Regions from separate parts of the Enterobacter sp. UNJFSC 003 genome, predicted to be linked through region 2. Evidence: predicted binding sites of a transcription regulator. Region 2 holds the regulator's gene; each other region holds the start of a gene.
The links. Region 2 encodes sigma-54, which starts transcription at its own class of promoters, with help from an activator protein. Its sites were predicted from a motif close to GTTGGCACANNTTTCGCTNT; they were not measured.
Positions count from the first base shown of each region.

Region 1: the regulator sigma-54 is predicted to act here: its motif matches at 3,885-3,904, upstream of V5P19_RS10165 (amino acid ABC transporter substrate-binding protein).
Region 3: the regulator sigma-54 is predicted to act here: its motif matches at 2,620-2,639, upstream of norV (anaerobic nitric oxide reductase flavorubredoxin).

Region 1 is NZ_JBAKHK010000003.1:3,876-11,438, forward strand. It holds gene V5P19_RS10145 (PhoH family protein) at 1-864, shown strand, start outside; gene ybeY (rRNA maturation RNase YbeY) at 861-1,328, shown strand; gene corC (CNNM family magnesium/cobalt transport protein CorC) at 1,417-2,295, shown strand; gene lnt (apolipoprotein N-acyltransferase) at 2,301-3,839, shown strand; gene V5P19_RS10165 (amino acid ABC transporter substrate-binding protein) at 4,177-5,082, shown strand; gene gltJ (glutamate/aspartate ABC transporter permease GltJ) at 5,238-5,978, shown strand; gene gltK (glutamate/aspartate ABC transporter permease GltK) at 5,978-6,652, shown strand; gene V5P19_RS10180 (amino acid ABC transporter ATP-binding protein) at 6,652-7,377, shown strand; gene rihA (pyrimidine-specific ribonucleoside hydrolase RihA) at 7,498-7,563, shown strand, end outside.
Region 2 is NZ_JBAKHK010000006.1:147,171-154,733, forward strand. It holds gene kdsC (3-deoxy-manno-octulosonate-8-phosphatase KdsC) at 1-557, shown strand, start outside; gene lptC (LPS export ABC transporter periplasmic protein LptC) at 554-1,129, shown strand; gene lptA (lipopolysaccharide ABC transporter substrate-binding protein LptA) at 1,098-1,652, shown strand; gene lptB (LPS export ABC transporter ATP-binding protein) at 1,659-2,384, shown strand; gene rpoN (RNA polymerase factor sigma-54) at 2,432-3,865, shown strand; gene hpf (ribosome hibernation promoting factor) at 3,888-4,175, shown strand; gene ptsN (PTS IIA-like nitrogen regulatory protein PtsN) at 4,258-4,749, shown strand; gene rapZ (RNase adapter RapZ) at 4,795-5,649, shown strand; gene npr (PTS phosphocarrier protein NPr) at 5,646-5,918, shown strand; gene mtgA (monofunctional biosynthetic peptidoglycan transglycosylase) at 5,958-6,683, opposite strand; gene elbB (isoprenoid biosynthesis glyoxalase ElbB) at 6,680-7,333, opposite strand.
Region 3 is NZ_JBAKHK010000010.1:92,403-99,965, forward strand. It holds gene norW (NADH:flavorubredoxin reductase NorW) at 1-1,134, opposite strand; gene norV (anaerobic nitric oxide reductase flavorubredoxin) at 1,131-2,573, opposite strand; gene norR (nitric oxide reductase transcriptional regulator NorR) at 2,761-4,275, shown strand; gene gutQ (arabinose-5-phosphate isomerase GutQ) at 4,272-5,237, opposite strand; gene V5P19_RS18935 (DNA-binding transcriptional repressor) at 5,230-6,003, opposite strand; gene gutM (transcriptional regulator GutM) at 6,067-6,426, opposite strand; gene srlD (sorbitol-6-phosphate dehydrogenase) at 6,485-7,264, opposite strand; gene srlB (PTS glucitol/sorbitol transporter subunit IIA) at 7,280-7,563, opposite strand, start outside.

The DNA of each region.
Region 1 (7,563 bases), on a different contig from region 2:
ATTCTGCGTAGTCTATATGTCGATACCGCGCCAATGCGTGGCGAAACGCAGGATATTGAACCGGAACAGATCCACCTCGCCATCAAAGAGGCGCGCGTGCTTGAACAAAGCGCGGAAAGCGTGCCGGACTATGGCAAAGCCATCAACATCAAAACCAAACGCGGTGTGATTAAGCCGCGTACGCCAAACCAGGCGCAGTACATTGCCAATATTCTCGACCACGACATTACCTTCGGTGTGGGTCCAGCAGGTACGGGTAAAACCTACCTCGCCGTTGCCGCAGCGGTGGATGCCCTGGAACGTCAGGATATTCGTCGTATTCTGCTGACCCGTCCTGCAGTAGAAGCGGGTGAAAAACTGGGCTTCCTGCCTGGCGATTTGAGCCAGAAGGTCGACCCGTACCTACGCCCGCTGTATGACGCGCTGTTCGAGATGCTCGGTTTTGAGAAGGTTGAAAAGCTCATTGAGCGTAACGTTATCGAAGTCGCCCCACTTGCCTACATGCGCGGCCGTACGCTCAACGATGCCTTTATCATTCTTGATGAGAGCCAGAACACCACCATCGAACAGATGAAGATGTTCCTGACGCGTATCGGCTTTAACTCAAAAGCGGTAATCACAGGTGACGTTACCCAGATTGACCTGCCGCGCAGCACCAAGTCCGGCCTGCGCCATGCCGTCGAAGTGCTGGCCGAGGTCGACGAAATCAGCTTTAACTTCTTCCACAGCGAAGACGTCGTGCGCCACCCGGTTGTGGCCCGCATCGTTAACGCGTATGAAGCCTGGGAAGAGGCGGATCAAAAACGTAAGGCCGAGCTGGCCGCAGAACGTAAGCGCGAAGCGCAGGAGCAAGAACATAAATGAGTCAGGTGATCCTCGATTTACAGCTGGCCTGTGAAGACAATTCCGGCATGCCAGAAGAGGCACAGTTTCAGAAATGGCTGGATGCGGTCATCCCCCAGTTTCAGGAAGAATCAGAAGTCACGATTCGCCTTGTTGATGAAGCAGAAAGCCATGAGCTTAACCTGACCTACCGTGGGAAAGATAAGCCAACCAACGTGCTCTCTTTCCCCTTTGAAGCCCCGCCAGGGATCGAGATGCCCCTGCTGGGCGATCTGATCATCTGCCGTCAGGTGGTTGAACAGGAAGCCAAAGAGCAGCAAAAGCCGCTTGAGGCCCACTGGGCGCATATGGTGGTACATGGCAGCCTGCATCTGCTGGGCTACGATCACATTGAAGATGAAGAAGCAGAAGAGATGGAGTCCCTCGAGACAGAGATAATGCTTGCTCTGGGCTATGAGGATCCGTACATTGCCGAGAAAGAATAGTCAGACAATCGCTGACTAACATGCCGCCGCGCAAGGATATCGCGCGGCGGTAAACGTTGAACTAACAAGAGAACCCTTAACAAACGCCATGAGCGACGACAATTCACACAGTAGCGACACGACAACCAGTAAAAAGGGATTTTTCTCCCTCATTCTGAACCAGCTTTTCCACGGTGAGCCCAAAAACCGTGACGAACTGCTGGAGCTGATTCGTGATTCCGGGCAAAACGACCTTATCGACGAAGATACGCGCGAAATGCTCGAAGGGGTCATGGACATCGCTGACCAGCGCGTCCGCGACATCATGATCCCCCGTTCGCAGATGATCACCCTCAAACGTAACCAGACGCTGGACGAGTGCCTCGATGTGATCATCGAATCAGCCCACTCGCGTTTCCCGGTCATCAGCGAAGATAAAGATCACATCGAAGGGATTTTGATGGCGAAAGATCTGCTGCCGTTTATGCGCAGCGATGCCGAAGCCTTCAGCATGGAAAAAGTGTTACGCCAGGCCGTGGTTGTACCGGAAAGCAAGCGTGTGGACCGGATGCTGAAAGAGTTCCGCTCTCAGCGCTACCACATGGCGATTGTTATTGATGAATTTGGTGGTGTGTCCGGTCTGGTCACAATCGAGGATATCCTTGAGCTGATCGTCGGTGAAATCGAAGACGAGTATGACGAAGAAGAAGATATCGACTTCCGTCAGTTGAGTCGTCACACCTGGACCGTGCGCGCGCTGGCCTCCATTGAGGACTTCAACGATGCCTTCGGTACCCACTTCAGCGATGAAGAGGTCGATACCATTGGCGGTCTGGTCATGCAGGCCTTTGGGCACCTTCCGGCACGCGGAGAAACCGTTGACATCGACGGTTACCAATTCAAAGTCGCGATGGCCGACAGTCGACGTATCATTCAGGTTCATGTCAGAACGCCGGACGATTCACCGGTACCAAAACTGGAAGATTAATGTAAATGGCATTTGCCCCATTACTTGAACGCCAGCGCGTCCGTTTGCTGCTGGCGCTGTTACTCGGAGCCAGCGGTACGCTGGCTTTTTCTCCTTATGACATCTGGCCTGCGGCCATCCTTTCGCTGATGGGGCTCCAGGGGTTAACGCTGAATCGCCGCCCCGTTCAGGCCGCCGCAATTGGCTACTTCTGGGGGTTGGGGCTGTTCGGCTCTGGCATTAACTGGGTTTACGTCAGCATCGCCCAGTTCGGCGGCATGCCTGGCCCGGTCAACGTCTTCCTCGTAGTTTTACTCGCCGCCTACCTCTCACTTTACACCGGTCTGTTCGCAGGCATACTTTCTCGCCTGTGGCCAAAAACGACCTGGCTGCGCGTCGCTATCGCGGCACCGGTTGTCTGGCAGATCACAGAGTTTCTGCGCGGCTGGGTCTTGACCGGCTTCCCGTGGCTGCAGTTTGGCTATAGCCAAATTGACGGCCCGCTGAAAGGACTCGCGCCACTCATGGGCGTTGAGGCGATTAACTTCTTGTTGGTGGTTGTCAGCGGCCTTCTGGTGCTGGCGCTGGTTACCCGCAGCTGGAAACCGCTTGTTGTGGCGCTGGTGTTGTTTGCACTGCCTTTCCCGCTGCGTTATATCCAGTGGTTTAGCCTGGTACCTGAGCGCGCCACGCAGGTTTCGATGGTACAGGGCGACATTCCGCAGGCAATGAAGTGGGATGAGAAAGAGCTGCTGAACACGCTGAAAATCTACGCTAACGCCACCGAAGAGGTGATGGGCAAATCACAGCTGATTATCTGGCCGGAGTCTGCTATTCCGGATTTGGAAATCAATCAGCAGCCTTTCCTGAACATGATGGATGACCTGCTTCGCGCACGCGGCAGCACGCTGATTACCGGTATTGTTGATGCGCGTCTGAATCAGCAGAATCGATACGACACGTACAACACCATCATTACGCTCGGCAAAGGCAGTGAATACAGCTATAGCTCCACCGATCGGTATAACAAGAATCATCTGGTCCCCTTCGGCGAGTTTGTTCCGCTGGAATCGATTCTGCGACCGCTGGCGCCGTTCTTCGATCTGCCGATGTCCTCTTTCAGCCGTGGTCCTTACGTACAGCCACAGCTGCATGCGCAAGGCTTTGCGCTGACGGCGGCCATTTGCTATGAGATCATCCTCGGCGAGCAGGTACGCGATAACTTCCGCCCGGATACTGACTTCCTGCTGACTATCTCAAATGATGCCTGGTTCGGTAAATCGATTGGCCCGTGGCAACATTTCCAGATGGCGCGTATGCGTTCCCTTGAGCTGGCGCGTCCGCTGCTGCGTAGCACCAATAACGGCATTACTGCAGTGATTGGCCCGCAGGGTGAAATTCAGGCCATGATCCCGCAGTTCACCCGTGAAGTGCTGACCACGAAAGTTACGCCGACCACCGGACTGACGCCATACGCCCGTACCGGCAACTGGCCACTATGGATCCTGACGGCCCTGTTTGGATTTGGCGCGCTGCTAATGAGCCTTCGTCAGCGTCGTAGATAACCGCCCCATCACCCTAACCCTCTCTCTTTCTGAGAGAGGGTCATTTTTGGCACGCCTATTGCTTTGTTTAAACACGCAAACGCGGTATGGCTTAACGTGCAACCTTGTCGCACCAGCGTAGATCATCAGCAGCACCGAAACGGTGCAACGAGAGATTATTGCCTCTGAATGGTGCGGCGCGCTTCGCAAAAATAAACAATAACGCAGCAAAATCTTTACATTAAGCCAGACTAAATGTTAACAAGCTTGCATAACACTGCACTCGCATAGCGCGAGATATAACAACATCACAATGGGTATCAATGCGTCACTGGCGCTGATAAGAAAGGAGTTGGGTATGCAATTACGTAAACTGGCCACAGCAATGCTGGTTATGGGAATGTCCGCAGGCGTCGTTCACGCTGAAGACGCTCCGGCAGCAGGAAGCACTCTCGATAAGATTGCCAAAAATGGCGTGATCGTGGTCGGCCACCGTGAATCTTCTGTCCCGTTCTCTTACTACGACAACACGCAAAAAGTCGTGGGCTATTCGCAGGATTACTCCAACGCCATCGTTGAAGCTGTGAAGAAAAAGCTGAACAAACCTGACCTGCCGGTGAAGCTGATTCCTATCACTTCACAGAACCGTATTCCACTGCTGCAAAACGGCACCTTCGATTTTGAGTGTGGATCCACCACCAACAACCTTGAGCGTCAGAAACAGGCCGCGTTCTCCGACACCATCTTCGTGGTAGGCACCCGCCTGCTGACCAAGAAAGGTGGCGATATCAAAGATTTTGCCGATCTGAAAGGCAAAGCGGTTGTTGTGACGTCGGGTACCACGTCAGAAGTGCTGCTGCACAAGCTGAATGACGAGAAGAAAATGGATATGCGCATCATCAGCGCGAAAGACCATGGCGACTCTTTCCGTACTCTGGAAAGTGGCCGTGCTGTCGCGTTTATGATGGATGACGCCCTGCTGGCCGGTGAACGCGCGAAAGCGAAGAAACCAGACAACTGGGAAATCGTGGGGACGGCCCAGTCTAAAGAAGCTTACGGCTGTATGCTGCGTAAAGACGATGCTGACTTCAAAAAACTGATCGATGACACCATCGCTCAGACGCAGACGTCCGGCGAAGCGGAAAAATGGTTCGACAAGTGGTTCAAGAACCCAATTCCACCAAAAAACCTCAACATGAACTTTGAACTGTCTGATGACATGAAAGCGCTGTTCAAATCACCAAACGATAAAGCTCTTAACTAATTAGAACGACAGGGGCGGGATCTCCTGCCCTCTCGATTGTCGGGAAGCATGGACAGACTATACGTTGAGTGGTCGTTCCCCACTCAGCGCGAAAAATGAGCTTCTCACCAATCTTCGAGGGTAGCGCTGCTACCCTTTTTTTTCTGGAGTTTATTATGTCAATTGACTGGAACTGGGGCATCTTTCTGCAACAAGCCCCGTTCGGCAACACCACCTATCTTGGCTGGCTGTGGAGCGGCTTTCAGGTCACCGTAGCGTTATCGATAACGGCGTGGATTATCGCGTTTCTTGTCGGTTCGCTGTTCGGTATTCTGCGCACCGTCCCTAACCGCTTTCTCTCAACGCTCGGCACTTTGTATGTGGAACTGTTCCGTAACGTTCCGCTAATCGTGCAGTTCTTTACCTGGTATCTGGTTATCCCGGAACTGCTACCGGAAAATATCGGCATGTGGTTTAAAGCGGAGCTGGATCCGAACATTCAGTTCTTTGTTTCCTCCATGCTATGTCTGGGGCTATTCACCGCCGCGCGCGTTTGCGAGCAGGTGCGTGCTGCCATTCAGTCTCTGCCGCGCGGGCAAAAAAATGCCGCGCTGGCAATGGGCCTAACGCTGCCGCAAGCCTACCGCTACGTGCTACTGCCAAACGCCTACCGCGTGATCGTCCCGCCGATGACCTCAGAGATGATGAACCTGGTAAAAAACTCGGCCATCGCCTCGACCATCGGCCTGGTCGATATGGCTGCGCAGGCAGGTAAGCTGCTGGATTACTCCGCCCACGCGTGGGAGTCCTTCACTGCGATTACGCTCGCGTACGTTCTGATTAACGCTGTCATCATGCTGGTGATGAACCTGGTTGAACGCAAAATTCGCCTGCCGGGCAATCTGGGGGGCAAATAATGTACGAATTTGACTGGAGTTCTATTGTTCCTTCCATGCCGTATCTGCTTGATGGTTTGGTGATTACGTTAAAGATCACTGTTATTGCCATCATCATTGGTATCGTCTGGGGCACCCTGCTGGCGGTGATGCGCCTGTCGAGCTTTAAGCCATTCGCCTGGTTTGCGACCGCCTACGTAAACGTTTTCCGCTCCATCCCGCTGGTGATGGTGCTGCTGTGGTTTTATCTGATTGTTCCTGGCTTTTTGCAAAACGTCCTGGGGCTGTCACCAAAAACCGATATCCGCCTGATCTCCGCCATGGTGGCGTTCTCAATGTTTGAAGCCGCGTACTACTCAGAGATTATCCGTGCCGGTATTCAGAGCATCTCCCGCGGGCAGTCCAGCGCTGCGCTGGCGCTGGGAATGACGCACTGGCAGTCAATGCAGCTCATCATTCTGCCGCAGGCATTTCGCGCCATGGTTCCACTCTTGCTCACCCAGGGCATCGTACTGTTCCAGGATACGTCTCTGGTGTATGTGCTGAGCCTGGCAGACTTCTTCCGTACGGCGTCCACCATCGGTGAACGTGATGGAACCCAGGTCGAGATGGTACTCTTCGCAGGTGGGGTCTACTTTGTGATTAGTTTAAGCGCATCGCTGTTGGTCAGTTGGCTGAAGAAAAGGACTGTATAATGATTTCCCTGAAAAATGTTTCTAAATGGTATGGGCACTTTCAGGTGCTGACCGACTGCTCCACCGAAGTGAAAAAAGGCGATGTGGTCGTCGTATGTGGACCATCAGGTTCCGGTAAATCCACGCTGATTAAAACGGTGAACGGCCTGGAGCCGGTGCAGCAAGGTGAAATCCTCGTTAACGGCACCAAAGTCAACGACAAGAAAACCAACCTGGCTCAGCTACGTTCCCACGTAGGGATGGTGTTTCAGCACTTTGAACTGTTCCCGCACCTTTCCATTATCGAGAACCTGACGCTCGCGCAGGTGAAAGTGCTGAAGCGCGATAAAAAGCTCGCGCGCGATAAAGGCCTGAAGTTACTGGAACGCGTAGGGCTTTCTGCTCACGCCGATAAATTCCCGGCGCAGCTTTCGGGTGGCCAGCAGCAACGTGTGGCAATAGCCCGCGCGCTGTGCATGGATCCGGTAGCCATGTTGTTCGATGAACCTACTTCTGCACTCGACCCTGAGATGATCAACGAAGTGCTGGACGTCATGGTCGAACTGGCGCACGAAGGAATGACCATGATGGTGGTGACCCACGAAATGGGCTTCGCACGCAAAGTAGCAAACCGCGTCATCTTTATGGATGAAGGGAAAATCGTGGAAGACTCGCCGAAAGAAGAGTTCTTCGCGAATCCGAAATCAGAACGTGCGAAAGATTTCCTCGCCAAAATCCTGCATTAATCTTCTCAGTGCGCAATCTGCGGATTGCGCACTGCTTCACGCTTTATAGCTCTTTCTCTCGTCTCCGTCACATTCCAGCGTTAACCTTGTCACAAAATAATGCTAAGAATGGAGATCTCTATGGCACAGCCCATCATTCTCGATTGCGATCCGGGTCATGACGACGCAATCGCCCTCGTCCTTGCC
Region 2 (7,563 bases):
CGGGTGCATCCCTTGCAACCTGTTATGGTCCGGTCAGTACCCACATGATGGCAAAGGCGAAAAACATCCGCCTGCTGATTCTGGATGTGGATGGTGTGCTTTCCGATGGCCTGATTTATATGGGCAACAATGGCGAAGAGCTGAAGGCCTTTAACGTTCGCGACGGCTACGGAATTCGCTGCGCGCTCACATCCGGTATTGAAGTTGCTATCATCACCGGACGTAAAGCTAAACTGGTAGAAGACCGCTGCGAAACGCTGGGTATTACCCATCTTTATCAGGGCCAATCCGATAAGATGGTGGCCTTTAAGGATTTGCTCGGAAAACTGGCTATCGCACCGGAAAACGTCGCCTATGTCGGGGACGATCTGATTGACTGGCCGGTGATGGCCGAGGTGGGTCTGAGCATCGCCGTGGCGGACGCGCATCCATTGCTGATCCCGCGTGCTGATTATGTTACCCATATTAACGGCGGCCGCGGTGCCGTACGTGAAGTATGCGATCTGCTTCTGCTGGCGCAGGGCAAGCTTGATGAGGCCAAAGGGCAATCGATATGAGTAAAACCAGACGTTGGGTTATCATTCTGCTTTCGCTTGCCGTACTGGTATTGATTGGGGTGAACCTTGCCGACCGCGACGATACGCAAACGGAAGTGGTCAACACGAGCGATCCCACCTACAAAAGCGATCACAGCGACACCGTGGTTTATAGCCCGGAAGGCGCGTTGAACTATCGCCTGATTGCCCAGCATGTTGAATATTTTTCAGATGACGGTATTACGTGGTTTACCCAACCGGTAATGACGACGTTCGATACCAACAAAGTCCCAACATGGTCGATAAAGTCAGACCGGGCAAAACTGACGAATGACCGTATGCTTTATCTGTATGGCCACGTTGAAGTCAACGCCCTGGCGCCTGACTCGCAACTGCGCAAAATCACGACGGATAACGCCCAGATAAACCTGGTGACTCAGGATGTAACCTCTCAGGATCTGGTCACCCTGTATGGCACAACATTTAATTCCAGCGGTCTGAGAATGCGCGGGAACTTACGCAGCAAAAACGCCGAGCTGATTGAAAAGGTTAGAACCTCCTATGAAATTCAAAACAAACAAACTCAGCCTTAAAGTAATTATCGCCAGTGCGATACTGGCAACCAGTCTTCCCGCGTTTGCTGTGACGGGAGACACTGAACAGCCGATTCATATCGAGTCTGATACCCAGTCTCTCGATATGCAGGGGAACGTCGTCACCTTCACGGGCAACGTCGTCATGACCCAGGGCACCATCAAAATTAACGCCGACAAAGTGGTCGTCACTCGCCCTGGTGGCGAACAGGGCAAAGAGATTATTGATGGCTACGGCAACCCTGCCACGTTCTATCAGATGCAGGACAACGGCAAACCGGTGAAAGGTCGCGCCTCGCATATGCACTATGAGCTGGCGAAGGATCTGGTGATCCTGACCGGTAATGCGTATCTGGAACAGCTCGACAGCAATATCACCGGCGATCGGATCACCTATCTGGTGAAAGAGCAAAAAATGCAGGCCTCCAGCGAGAAAGGAAGACGCGTCACCACCGTGCTTGTTCCTTCGCAGCTGCAGGATAAAGGCAAAAGCCAGGCCCCGGCACAGAAGAAGAGTAACTAATTCGTTATGGCAACATTAACTGCAAAAAATCTCGCGAAAGCCTACAAGGGTCGCCGTGTCGTAGAAGATGTCAGTCTGACCGTTAACTCCGGCGAAATTGTGGGTCTGCTTGGCCCGAACGGTGCGGGTAAAACCACCACCTTCTACATGGTCGTGGGCATTGTGTCGCGCGACGCAGGCAACATCATCATCGATGATGAAGACATCAGCCTGCTCCCGCTGCATGCGCGCGCACGTCGTGGTATCGGCTATTTGCCTCAGGAAGCGTCTATTTTCCGCCGACTCAGCGTTTTCGATAACCTGATGGCGGTTCTGCAAATTCGTGACGATCTGACCAGCGAACAGCGTCAGGATCGCGCCAATGAGCTGATGGAAGAGTTCCACATTGAACATCTTCGCGATAGCCTCGGTCAGGCATTATCCGGTGGTGAACGTCGACGTGTAGAAATTGCGCGTGCGCTGGCGGCCAATCCGAAATTTATCCTTCTGGATGAACCCTTTGCGGGCGTTGATCCCATCTCCGTTATCGACATTAAACGCATTATTGAGCACCTGCGCGACAGCGGGCTGGGCGTGTTGATCACTGACCACAACGTCCGTGAAACGCTGGCCGTATGTGAACGTGCCTATATCGTAAGTCAGGGCCATCTGATCGCTCACGGTACGCCGCAGCAAATCCTCGAAGATGAACATGTTAAGCGCGTGTACCTTGGGGAAGACTTCAGACTCTGATAGGGTAGAGGTAACGTAACGCCGAACCGGAGAAAAATGCTCTGAACATGAAGCAAGGTTTGCAATTAAGGCTCAGCCAACAATTGGCAATGACGCCGCAGTTACAGCAGGCAATCCGTCTGTTGCAACTGTCCACTTTAGAACTCCAGCAGGAGCTCCAGCAAGCGCTGGACAGCAATCCGCTGTTGGAGCAAACCGATCTTCATGAAGAGGTAGACACTCAGCAAACGCAGGACACTGAAACGCTCGACACCGCTGATGCGCTCGAACAAAAAGAGATGCCGGACGAGCTTCCGCTGGATGCCAGCTGGGATGAAATCTACACCGCCGGAACCCCTTCCGGAACGCGTGCAGACTACCAGGACGATGAGCTACCGGTTTATCAGGGTGAAACCACTCAGTCACTGCAGGATTACCTCATGTGGCAGGTGGAGCTCACCCCGTTCTCCGATACCGATCGTGCCATTGCGACGTCCATTGTCGATGCCGTTGATGACACCGGCTATTTGACCGTCACGCTGGACGATATTCTGGAAAGCATCGGCGATGAAGAGATCGAACTTGAAGAGATTGAAGCCGTTTTAAAGCGTATACAGCGCTTCGATCCGGTAGGCGTGGCGGCGAAAGATCTGCGGGACTGCCTGCTGATCCAACTTTCGCAATTCGACAAAGCAACGCCGTGGATCAATGAGGCCCGTCTCATCATCAGCGATCATCTGGATCTGTTGGCCAACCATGATTTCCGCACCCTGATGCGCGTCACGCGCCTGAAGGAAGACGTGCTGAAGGAAGCGGTTAACCTGATCCAGTCGCTCGATCCGCGCCCTGGTCAGTCGATCCAGACCAGCGAACCCGAGTATGTCATCCCTGATGTACTGGTCAGAAAGCACAATGACCGTTGGGTCGTTGAACTGAACTCAGACAGTATTCCTCGCCTGCAAATCAACCAGCAATACGCCTCCATGTGCACCAGCGCGCGTAACGACTCCGACAATCAATATATTCGAAGCAATCTGCAGGAAGCGCGATGGTTGATCAAAAGCCTTGAGAGCAGAAATGATACGCTACTCCGCGTCAGTCGCTGTATTGTCGAACAGCAGCAGGCCTTCTTTGAGCAAGGTGAAGAGTTTATGAAGCCGATGGTTCTGGCAGACATCGCCCAGGCCGTCGAGATGCACGAATCCACCATTTCTCGCGTGACGACGCAAAAGTATTTGCACAGTCCGCGCGGTATTTTTGAGCTTAAGTATTTCTTCTCCAGCCATGTGAATACTGAGGGTGGCGGCGAAGCCTCATCCACGGCAATCCGTGCCCTGGTGAAGAAGTTGATCGCCGCGGAGAACCCCGCGAAGCCACTGAGCGACAGTAAGTTAACCACCATGTTGTCCGACCAGGGTATTATGGTGGCACGTCGTACCGTTGCGAAGTATCGAGAGTCTTTATCCATTCCGCCGTCCAACCAGCGTAAACAGCTGGTCTGACACAACCGATAAGGAAGACACTATGCAGCTCAACATCACTGGACAAAATGTCGAGATTACTGAGGCTTTACGCGATTTCCTGAACACGAAATTCGCGAAACTCGAGCAGTATTTCGAAAGGATCAATCAGGTCTATATTGTGTTGAAAGTGGAGAAAGTGACTCATATCTCGGATGCAACCCTGCACGTTAACGGGGGTGAACTCCATGCTAGTGCGGAAGGGCAAGACATGTACGCGGCTATCGACGGCTTGATTGACAAGCTTGCGCGACAGCTTAATAAACATAAAGACAAACTGAAACAACACTAATTGTCCGGGCAGTTAACGGGTGCAGGAAGGCCTGTTGTGAAACACAACAGGCCATTTGTACAGTTAGCGCTTAGGTGAAATTATGATGAACAACGATTCCGCTCTTCAACTGAGCAATGTCCTTAACCAGGAATGTACCCGCAGTGGCGTTCACTGCCAGAGCAAGAAACGTGCGCTGGAGATCATCAGTGAACTGGCCGCAAAACAGCTGGGCCTGCCGCCACAGGTCGTATTCGAAGCCATTCTGACCCGTGAAAAAATGGGCAGTACCGGCATCGGCAACGGCATCGCGATCCCGCATGGCAAACTGGAAGAAGACACATTGCGTGCCGTCGGCGTGTTTGTGCAGCTTGAAACGCCTATCGCCTTCGATGCTATCGATAACCAGCCGGTCGACCTCCTCTTCGCGCTGCTGGTGCCTGCTGACCAGACGAAGACCCATCTGCATACGCTGTCACTGGTGGCAAAACGCCTTGCCGATAAAACCATTTGCCGTCGACTGCGTTCAGCCCAGAGTGATGAAGAACTTTATCAAATTATCACTGAAGCAGAAGGCATTCAGGATGATGCATAACCGGGAGATGGCCTTCACATCTGTTGTCCTGAGGAGAAACGGAACATGGTGCTGATGATCGTCAGTGGTCGTTCGGGGTCGGGAAAATCCGTCGCCCTGCGCGCACTGGAAGATATGGGTTTTTACTGCGTAGATAACCTGCCGGTGGTGTTGTTGCCCGATCTGGCGCGGACGCTTGCGGAAAGACAGATTTCTGCGGCCGTCAGCATCGACGTCCGTAACATGCCGGAATCACCTGAAATCTTTGAGCAGGCGATGAGCAATCTGCCTGATACCTTCTCGCCTCAGCTGCTGTTCCTTGACGCTGACCGCAATACGCTCATCCGTCGTTACAGTGACACCCGTCGTCTGCACCCGCTTTCCAGTAAGAACCTTTCACTGGAGAGCGCTATCGATGAAGAGAGTGATTTGCTGGAGCCGCTGCGTTCACGCGCGGATCTGATTGTCGACACCTCAGAGATGTCCGTTCACGAGCTGGCGGAGATGCTGCGTACCCGACTGCTGGGCAAACGCGAGCGAGAGCTGACAATGGTGTTTGAATCATTCGGCTTCAAGCACGGTATCCCTATCGATGCGGATTATGTTTTCGACGTGCGCTTCCTGCCTAACCCGCACTGGGATCCTAAACTGCGTCCAATGACCGGTCTGGATAAACCCGTTGCGGCGTTCCTCGACAGGCACACAGAAGTTCACAATTTTATCTACCAGACGCGAAGCTACCTTGAGCTATGGTTACCAATGCTGGAGACAAACAATCGTAGCTATCTGACGGTGGCGATTGGCTGTACCGGCGGTAAACATCGTTCGGTTTATATTGCCGAACAGCTGGCCGACTATTTCCGTTCACGCGGCAAGAACGTTCAGTCCCGTCATCGCACGCTGGAAAAACGTAAAACATGACCGTAAAACAGACTGTTGAGATCACCAATAAGCTGGGCATGCATGCACGCCCGGCGATGAAGCTGTTTGAGCTGATGCAGGGTTTCGATGCAGAAGTCCTGCTGCGTAACGATGAAGGCACCGAAGCGGAAGCCAACAGCGTGATAGCCCTGCTGATGCTGGACTCAGCCAAAGGCCGTCAAATTGAAGTCGAAGCGACCGGCCCTCAGGAAGAGGAAGCGCTGGCGGCGGTGGTTGCTCTGTTTAATGCCGGGTTTGACGAAGACTAACGTCCGCCACGTCGGCGGGTGGCGCTGCGCTTACCCGCCCTACATCAGATTGTTACGCTGCATAAAACCTTCTCCGCCCAACTGACGCATCTGGCGCATGATCCACGCCTGACGGCTTCGCACGTAGCCCGAGGGAGCATTGGCCTTAAAACGGATCGGATTAGGGAGTACAGCAGCTAACAGCGCGGCTTCGGACATACTCAGCCGGCTGGCGGGCTTATTAAAATAGCGCTGCGATGCAGCCTCGACGCCAAACACGCCGTCACCAAACTCCGCAATATTAAGATAAACGGTTAGAATGCGTTTTTTGCTCCAGACCGTTTCCATCCCCAGCGTCAATCCGGCTTCCAGCCCTTTTCGAACCCAGCTTCGGCCATCCCATAAAAACAGATTTTTTGCCGTCTGCTGCGATAGCGTCGACGCCCCTCGCACGCGATTTTCATGGCGCTCGTTATGGGCAAGTGCCTTCTCGATGGCTGTCACGTCAAATCCCCAGTGCTCCGGGAATTTCTGGTCTTCTGCCGCGATCACCGCCAACCCCATGAACGGCGAGATCTCATCCGCGCTCACCCAATTGGAGTGTGCGACATAGCCGAAATCGCCGATGAACCATGCTCCAATCTGACGTTCGACCATAACGGCCGAAAACGGCACCGGCAGAATACTGAATAAAGCGATTCCACCGCCCCAGAAGACGGCCAGCACGAGCACGACGCGCAGCAGGATGCGTTTTACCCACGCACCTGCACCGACTTTACGCCTCATTCACTGAGAACCAGCACGCGGTCCACCAGCTTTTCAATACCCGTGGCGGCCTCGGCAATATTTTGCGCCAGCATATACGCAGGCGTGGTGACAATTTTGTTGTCCTCATCCACCACAATGTCATCAACCGGACACGGTACGTGCTCGCCGCCCATCTCTTCGATGACTTCTGCGGTATCAATGTCGGTCCCAATGGTGAGACGCAGTGGGAAATCAAAAATTTTGGGCAACATCGCCGGCGCTATACAGATAAAGCCCTGCGGCTTACCCGCCGCATGCATTGCCAGAGACAGCGCTTTGAGATCCGCATCAACCTGGCATTCCGCGCCCTGTGAAGCAAAGTTGCTCAGATTTTTGGCCGCACCAAAGCCGCCCGGCACAATTAACGCATCAAGTTCTGAGGCATCAGCCTGTACCAGAGGATGGATATCCCCCCTGACAATGCGCGCGGCTTCAATCAGCACGTTACGGGTTTCGGCCATGGGTTCGCCGGTAAGATGATTTAATACATCCACCTGGTTTTTATCCGGCGCAAAGCAAACGACTTCCGCACCCTGTCGGGCCAGTGCCAGCAGTGTTAATACCGCTTCGTGTATCTCAGAGCCGTCATACACACCGCATCCGCTCAGAACGACACCCACTTTTTTCATCATCACGATCCTTCTTTGCAACTCGCTGAAGCACATTAATAATTCTGATTAAAACGCTATGCTTCACACATTTCACTGATTCCTGTAACAAATCATTTAAGATTTGCTATCTTAACTGCGTGCGGCCTAAATATTCAGGCGGCGTCCATGCGAAAACAACACAAAAAATCAGGCGCAGCCACGATTTCCCTGGTGTTGGCGCAGTATTCGCGCACCCCGGTTTAGCCGGG
Region 3 (7,563 bases), on a different contig from region 2:
TTAAGCGGGCAGCGATTTCAGCAGGGCAAACGCCTCCTTCATCCGGTCTTCGCTGACCACAAAGGCGCGTACCTGACCGTCAGTATCTGACCCCCGCGCCACCATGCCCTGCGGTTCAATGGTAATCTGCCAGTTCAAATCCTGACGCTGGGTTTCGCCTGCCAGGTGCAGCGGTAATTCAGGCGTTTTCACCTTCACCAGCATTGCCGGTAACTTCAGCGCTGCACTATCGCCGAGCAGATTTTTCGCCAGATACAGGGCGCTTAGCTGGATGGGCTGCAGGAACGGCAGAACCTGACCGTTGATTTCGGCGCAATCGCCCAGGGCATAAATATCCGGCTGCGTGGTTTGCAGATAACTGTCGACCTTTACGCCGCGGTTTACTTCCGCGCCGGCGCGCTGCGCCAGGGCGATTTCCGGGCGCAGCCCCGTGGCAGCCACCACCACGTCCACGTCAACATGACGATGGCGGTCGAGCGTAGCGCGTGTGCCGTTTTCCGTTTTGCTCAGGCTTTGTAGCTGAGATTTCAGCAGCAGGTGCACGCCCATATCGGTCAGTCGATGCTGTAATCGACTGCTGACTTCTGCGGGCATCAGCGCCGACAAAATACTTGCCGCGTGGTCGACCAGGGTGACGGCTTTGCCCGCGCGGCAGAAATCCATCGCCAGCTCGGTGCCAATCAGACCGCCGCCAACAATCATCACCCTCTGCGCGTCGCGCAGCAGGGTTTCGCAGGCCTGGTACTCCCGCTGGCTGTTCAGCGTGACCATTAGCTCGCGGCCCTGAACCGATGGCACAAACGCAGAGGCTCCCGTCGCCAGCACCAGCTTGTCGTACTGCCAGCTTTTCTCATTCGCTTTCACCACGCGGGCGGCGGCGTCGATATCGGTGACCCAGGTGTGCGGAAACAGGCGCAGATTGTACTGCTCGGCGAACTCGCCCGCCGTCTGGCGGGTGAGATCTTCAGCGCGCTGATTCTGGCTGATGACGTGGCTTAAATCAGGCTTGTTGTACTCATCCATGCTGTCGGCGGCGATCACCGTCAACGGCACGTTAGCATCCTGTTTGCGGATATTTTTCACCAGCTGGCGGGCGGCAAAGCCCGAGCCGATGATGACGATGCCGTGGTTCATTTTGCCTCCGTACCCAGTTCGTCAAAGACGTCTTTACCGAGAGAGCACTCCGGGCAGAGGAAGTTGTCCGGCACGTCACCCCACGGCGTACCCGGAGCCACGTCCTGCAGCGGCTCGCCCAGCTCTGGGTCGTAGATCCACTGGCAGACGCTGCACTGCATGCGGGGGCCAAGATCGGCTGACGGGGAGGTGGCACAGGCGGTTGGCTGTTCCGCGGATTTTGCGGTCACATCCGGCAGCGGAGCAAGCGCCCACTGACGTGCGATATCACGGCCGTGCTGACGGCAGATTTCCAGCGCATCCACGTCCGGACGCCATTTGGCTTTCAGGCTCATGGACATCTCAAAACCGGCATCCTGTAGGCGGGTAGAGAGACGGTCAACCGCACCGCCGCTCCAGCCGTGGGAGCCAAAGGCGCTGGCGCGTTTGTTACGAAAACGCAGCCCGGTCATCTCCTCCACAAGACCCGCAATTTTCGGCATCATTACGTTGTTCATGGTGGAGGTGCCCACCAGCACGCCCTTAGAGCGGAAGACGTTGGTGAGGACGTCGTTTTTGTCGCTGCGCGCCACGTTGAAGATCTTCACCGCCACGTTCGGATCCACCTCGTTGATGCCCTGGGCAATGGCGTCAGCCATCATGCGGGTGTTGTTGGACATGGTGTCGTAGAAAATCGTGATGCGATCTTCCTGATAATCCGCCGCCCATTTCAGATACAGCTCAACGATCTGGGTCGGATTCTCACGCCACACCACGCCGTGAGAGGTGGCGATCATCTCTACCGGCAGGTTGAAGCCGAGGATCTCGGTGATTTTTGGCGTCACCAGACGGCTGAACGGGGTGAGAATATTGGCGTAGTAGCGCTGGCACTGCTCGAACAGCTCGGCCTGATCCACTTCGTCATTGAACAGGCGTTCGTCGCAGTAGTGCTGGCCGAAGGCGTCGTTGCTGAACAGCACCGCATCGCCGGTCATGTAGGTCATCATGCTGTCCGGCCAGTGCAGCATCGGGGTTTCAACGAAGATCAGCTGTTTGCCGTTACCGATATCCAGCGCGTCGCCGGTTTTCACGGTGTGGAAATTCCACTCCGGATGGTGGTGGTGCCCGTTGATGGAGTCGATAGCGTTGGTGGTGCAGTAGATTGGGGTATTCGGAATGTAAGACATCAGCTCGGTCAGGGCCCCGGCGTGGTCTTCTTCCGCGTGGTTGATGATAATGTAGTCGATAGCATCCAGATCGATTTCGCTGCGCAGGTTCTGCACGAACTCGCGGCTGAATTTGTGATCGACGGTGTCGATCAGCACGTTTTTACCTTCACGAATGAGATAGCTGTTGTAGCTGCTGCCGCGCAGCGTTTTGTATTCCGTCCCGTGGAAATCACGGACTTCCCAGTCACGTTGGCCAACCCAATGGATATTATTTTTAACCAGAATAGACATAGCAACCTCAATATAATACGGCGTTTACAAATAAGATGGTTTAGCTATATCAAGTTGCGTGCCAACTATTTAATGCATTGTTTTTAATAGTTTTTTATTTCCATAGCCCTTATTGGTTAGTCATTATGACTATTTTAATTAATGTCAATATGACAATATACGTTGTCAAAATGACAGCGAGGTACACATGAGCTTTTCCGTGGACGTGCTGGCGAATATCGCCATTGAGTTACAGACCGGTATCGGTCATCAGGATCGTTTTCAGCGGCTGATCTCCACGCTGCGCCACGTTCTGCAATGCGATGCGTCCGCGCTGCTGCGCTACGAAGGACGACAGTTTATTCCGCTCGCGATCGACGGGCTGGCGCAGGACGTACTGGGGCGTCGTTTTACGCTGGAAGGTCATCCGCGCCTGGAGACCATTGCCCGCGCGGGAGATGTGGTGCGGTTTCCGGCGGACAGCGATTTGCCGGATCCCTATGACGGCCTGATCCCGGGACAGGAGAGCCTGAAGGTTCACGCCTGCATTGGCTTGCCGCTGTTTGCCGGGCAAAATTTGATTGGCGCACTTACCCTCGACGGCATGTCGCCGGATCAGTTCGATACCTTCAGTGACGAAGAGCTGCGGCTGATTGCTGCCCTGGCCGCCGGTGCGCTCAACAACGCCCTGCTGATTGAACAGCTGGAGAGCCAGAACATTCTTCCCGGTAGCCCGGCGGCATTTGAACAGGTGACGCACACCGAGATGATTGGGCTGTCTCCGGGCATGGAGCAGCTTAAAAAAGAGATCGATATCGTGGCGGCCTCGGATTTGAACGTGCTGATCTTCGGGGAAACGGGCACCGGCAAAGAGCTGGTGGCGAAATCTATTCACGAAGCCTCGCCGCGCGCGGTGAATCCGCTGGTGTACCTCAACTGCGCGGCGCTGCCGGAAAGCGTGGCGGAAAGCGAGCTGTTTGGTCACGTCAAAGGGGCATTTACCGGGGCGATCAGCAACCGCAGCGGAAAGTTCGAAATGGCCGATAACGGCACGCTGTTCCTCGATGAAATTGGCGAACTGTCGCTCTCGCTGCAGGCCAAGCTGCTGCGCGTTTTGCAGTACGGCGACATTCAGCGCGTAGGGGATGATCGCAGCCTGAGGGTTGACGTGCGCGTGCTGGCGGCGACCAACCGTGATTTGCGTGAAGCGGTGCTGGCCGGGGACTTCCGCGCCGACCTGTTCCACCGCCTGAGCGTGTTCCCGCTTTCCGTTCCGCCGCTGCGTGAGCGTGGGGAAGACGTGGTGCTGCTGGCGGGTTATTTCTGCGAGCAGTGTCGGCTTAGAATGGGGTTGTCCCGCGTGGTGCTCAGCCCGGGGGCGCGAAGTCATCTGCTGAGCTACGGCTGGCCGGGCAACGTGCGTGAACTGGAACATGCGATCCACCGTGCAGTGGTGCTGGCGAGAGCAGCGCGTTCAGGCGATGACGTGGTGATCTACGCGGGCCATTTTGCGCTGCACGAGGACACCGCACCGGCCATGACTCCGGCTGTGCATGAAATCGCGAATGAGAACCTGCGCGAGGCGACGGAAGCGTTCCAGCGCCAAATGATTATCCGCGCGCTGGAGCATAACAACCGCAGCTGGGCGGCGTGTGCGCGGGCGCTAGAGATGGACGTCGCCAACCTGCACAGGCTGGCGAAGCGTCTGGGTTTGAAGGGTTAAATAATGCCTGCCTGGTAGAAATCCTGCAGGTTGATGGCACCGCAAAGGGTGCCGTTTTCATCCACCACCGGGGCGGCGGTGATTTTACGCTTCATCAATACCTCTTTGGCCTCAATGGCGCGGCTCTCGGCGTTCAGCGTCAGCCCGCCCTGGGTCATCGCTTCTAAAACCCGCGCTTCCAGCTTGCCGCCGCCCACCAGCCAGCGGCGCAGGTCGCCGTCGGTAAAGACGCCCTTCACGAAGCCGTCGCTGTCGCAAACCGCCACCAGGCCCAGGCCGGTGCGGCTGAGCTCCAGCATCGCGTCCATGACGCTGGTATCGAGTTTGACCTGCGGAATGGCATCGTCAGTTCGCATCAGGTGGTGAACCTTATTGAGCAGACGTGCCCCAAGCGCTCCGGCCGGATGCGAACGGGCGAAATCTTCTTCGTTAAAGCCGCGCGCCTGCATCACCGCCATCGCCAGCGCGTCGCCCATCATCAGCGTGTTAACGGTGCTGGAGGTGGGGGCGAGGTGCATTGGGCAGGCTTCACGTTCAACGGAAATATCCAGCACCGCTTTGGCGGCCAGCGCCAGGGGTGAGCGGGACTTCCCGGTCATCGCCAGCAGAGCGACCGACTTTTCCTGCAGTCGCGGAACAATTAAATCCAGCTCCTTCGCAGAACCGGAGTAGGAGATAAACAGCATTACGTCGCGGCTTTCGATCATCCCCAGATCGCCGTGCAGCGCTTCTGCCGGATGCACGAAGAAAGCGGGCGTCCCGGTGCTGGCAAGCGTGGCGGCAATCTTCTTGCCAATATGACCGGATTTACCGATCCCGGCCACAATCACTTTGCCCTCGCACTGGATAATGGTGTTCGCCGCGCGAACAAAATCATCGCCCAGACGTTCCGGCAGGCGGCTCGCTTCCTGCAGTTCCAGCATCAAGGTCTGTCGCGCTGCATTTAACAGAAAATCACTCATCTCTCTCTCCGGTTACGATCACGTCGATGCCTTTGTCTTCCAGCGCTTTTTTGAACGCCGGGTCGATGCCTGCGTCGGTAATCAGCGTATCAACGCTTTCAAGGCTACAGACAATATTGGGGCTTTTACGGCCAAATTTCGATGAATCAGCCATCAGGATCACTTCCCGCGCGGCGTTACACATGGCCTTGCTGACGCTGAACACCTCGTTGAAGGTCGTCACGCCAGCGTTCAGATCGATACCATCCGTGCCCATAAAGAGTTTATCAAAGCTGAAGTGTTCAAAAGCGTTCTCCGCCAGCTGGCCGTGAAATGACGCCGATTTTTTACGGAAGGTGCCGCCAGGCATCAGAATGGTTTGTTCGCTGTCGAACTCTGAGAGGGCATTAACGATGTGCAGGCTGTTAGTCATCACCGTGATGTTGTTAAATCGGCTGAGCAGCGGGATCATCTGCAGGACGGTGCTGCCCGCATCCAGAATGATGGAGTCGCCGTCATGGATGAATTTCACCGCGGATTCGGCAATCAGTGCTTTCTGATGCGTGTTAATCAGCGTTTTATGATCGATCGGCGGGTCGGCTTCGTCTTTGTTAAGCACCACGCCGCCGTAGGTTCGAATGACTGCGCCAGAATTTTCGAGCAATACCAGGTCCTTGCGTATTGTCGTGCCGGTGGTGTCAAAGTAGTGGGCCAAATCTTCTACCGAGCATTTTCCCTGCTTTTGCAGATACTCAAGAATGGCCGCCTGCCGCTGACGTGGTTTCATAGGCGCTTCGTTCCTTAGGTTGCGAAATGATAATTTCGCAAGCTTATAGCGTTCACAACGAAATTATCCATGTTTCAGATTAAGCGCTAATGATAGTGCATTCTGACAGAGTGAATCATGGGGAAAGATCACATCAGGCTGTAATTCCTGCAGCGAAATGCCGTTAATCGCCTGGATTTTCGTCGGACGAGCAAATACCGTTATGCCGCGCATGATGAGCGAATCGCAAACGCGGTTGTTTTCATCCAGCGCAATCGCGACCACCACCCGCGGTTTAAAGCGTCCGCCGGAACGCCCGACGCCCACGCGGCCTTTCTGGCACAGGGCATCGAACGCGCGGTTAAACTGATGAATTTGCCAGCCGCCAAATGCCATCTGGCAGATCCAGGCGATGGCGGCAACGATGATGAATGCAGTGACCATGATGGCTCCTTGTTGTGTTCCCTCTCCCCGTTGGGGAGAGGGTCAGGAAACGGATCGATCAGAACATGACCTGCCCGCCGGTGACGTTAATCGACTGCCCCGTGCAGTAAGAGGCCTTCGGGCTGGCATAAAACAGCAGCATGTTCAGCACGTCCTGATAGTCGCATCCGCGCTTCAACGGCACCTTGTCGATGTAATACTGCTCCACTTCGTCGGCATTAATGCCGAGCTTGGTGGCGTACTGCGGCAGTAAGGACTGGAACATCGGTGATTTCAACAGGTTGCCCAGCATCAGCGAGTGAACCGTAATACCGTATTCGGCCAGATCCAGCGCCAGTGACTGCGTTAGCCCCACGCCGCCAAACTTCGCCGCGCTGTAGCCGGAGTTGTGTTTGCTGCCCACTTTGCCCGATTTCGAGTTGATCTGAATGATGCGCCCCTGAATGCCGTCGCGGATCATCAGGCGGGAAAATTCGCGCGCGCAGAGGAAATAGCCCACCAGATTCACCTGCAGGGAGCGGTCGAAATCTCCCAGCGCGAAGTCGCTGATAAACGCCGCTTTCGCAATCCCCGCACTGTAGACCAGCAGGTCGGTACGGCCAAAAATCTCATCCACGCCGCGGGCGAGCGCCATCACGCTCTGTTCGCTGGTGGCATCGGCGCCAAACCCCCACGCCATCCCTTCGCCAAACTCGGTGTTGATGGCGTCCGCCACGCGGGCCGCTTTTTCACTCTGAATATCGACAACCGCCACGCGGTAACCTTCTGCGGCAAGCCCACGGCAGAGGAACTCCCCTAAGGTTTGTCCTCCACCAATGACAACGGCAACCTGACTCATATCTCTCTCCTTAAATTACGCAACAAATTTTAACGTGCAGCCTGGGATAACAGCCTGCGGAACCGGGCCGTCCACATGAACCGTGCCGGGATATTCCGCCTGCGGCTGGCCGTCAAAACGCAGGGTGATGTGGCCCAGCTCGCGCAGGTTTTGCTCGGCTACGTCGCCAACGGCGGTGACGGCATAGCGCCTTTCACCCAGCTCCAGATGGCTTCCGGCCTTGAGCTCACCGTGCAGCTCGCCGTGACAGTGGATAAAACAAAACTCTTCGATATCCGCCGGTGCGCCCTCGCGGAAGG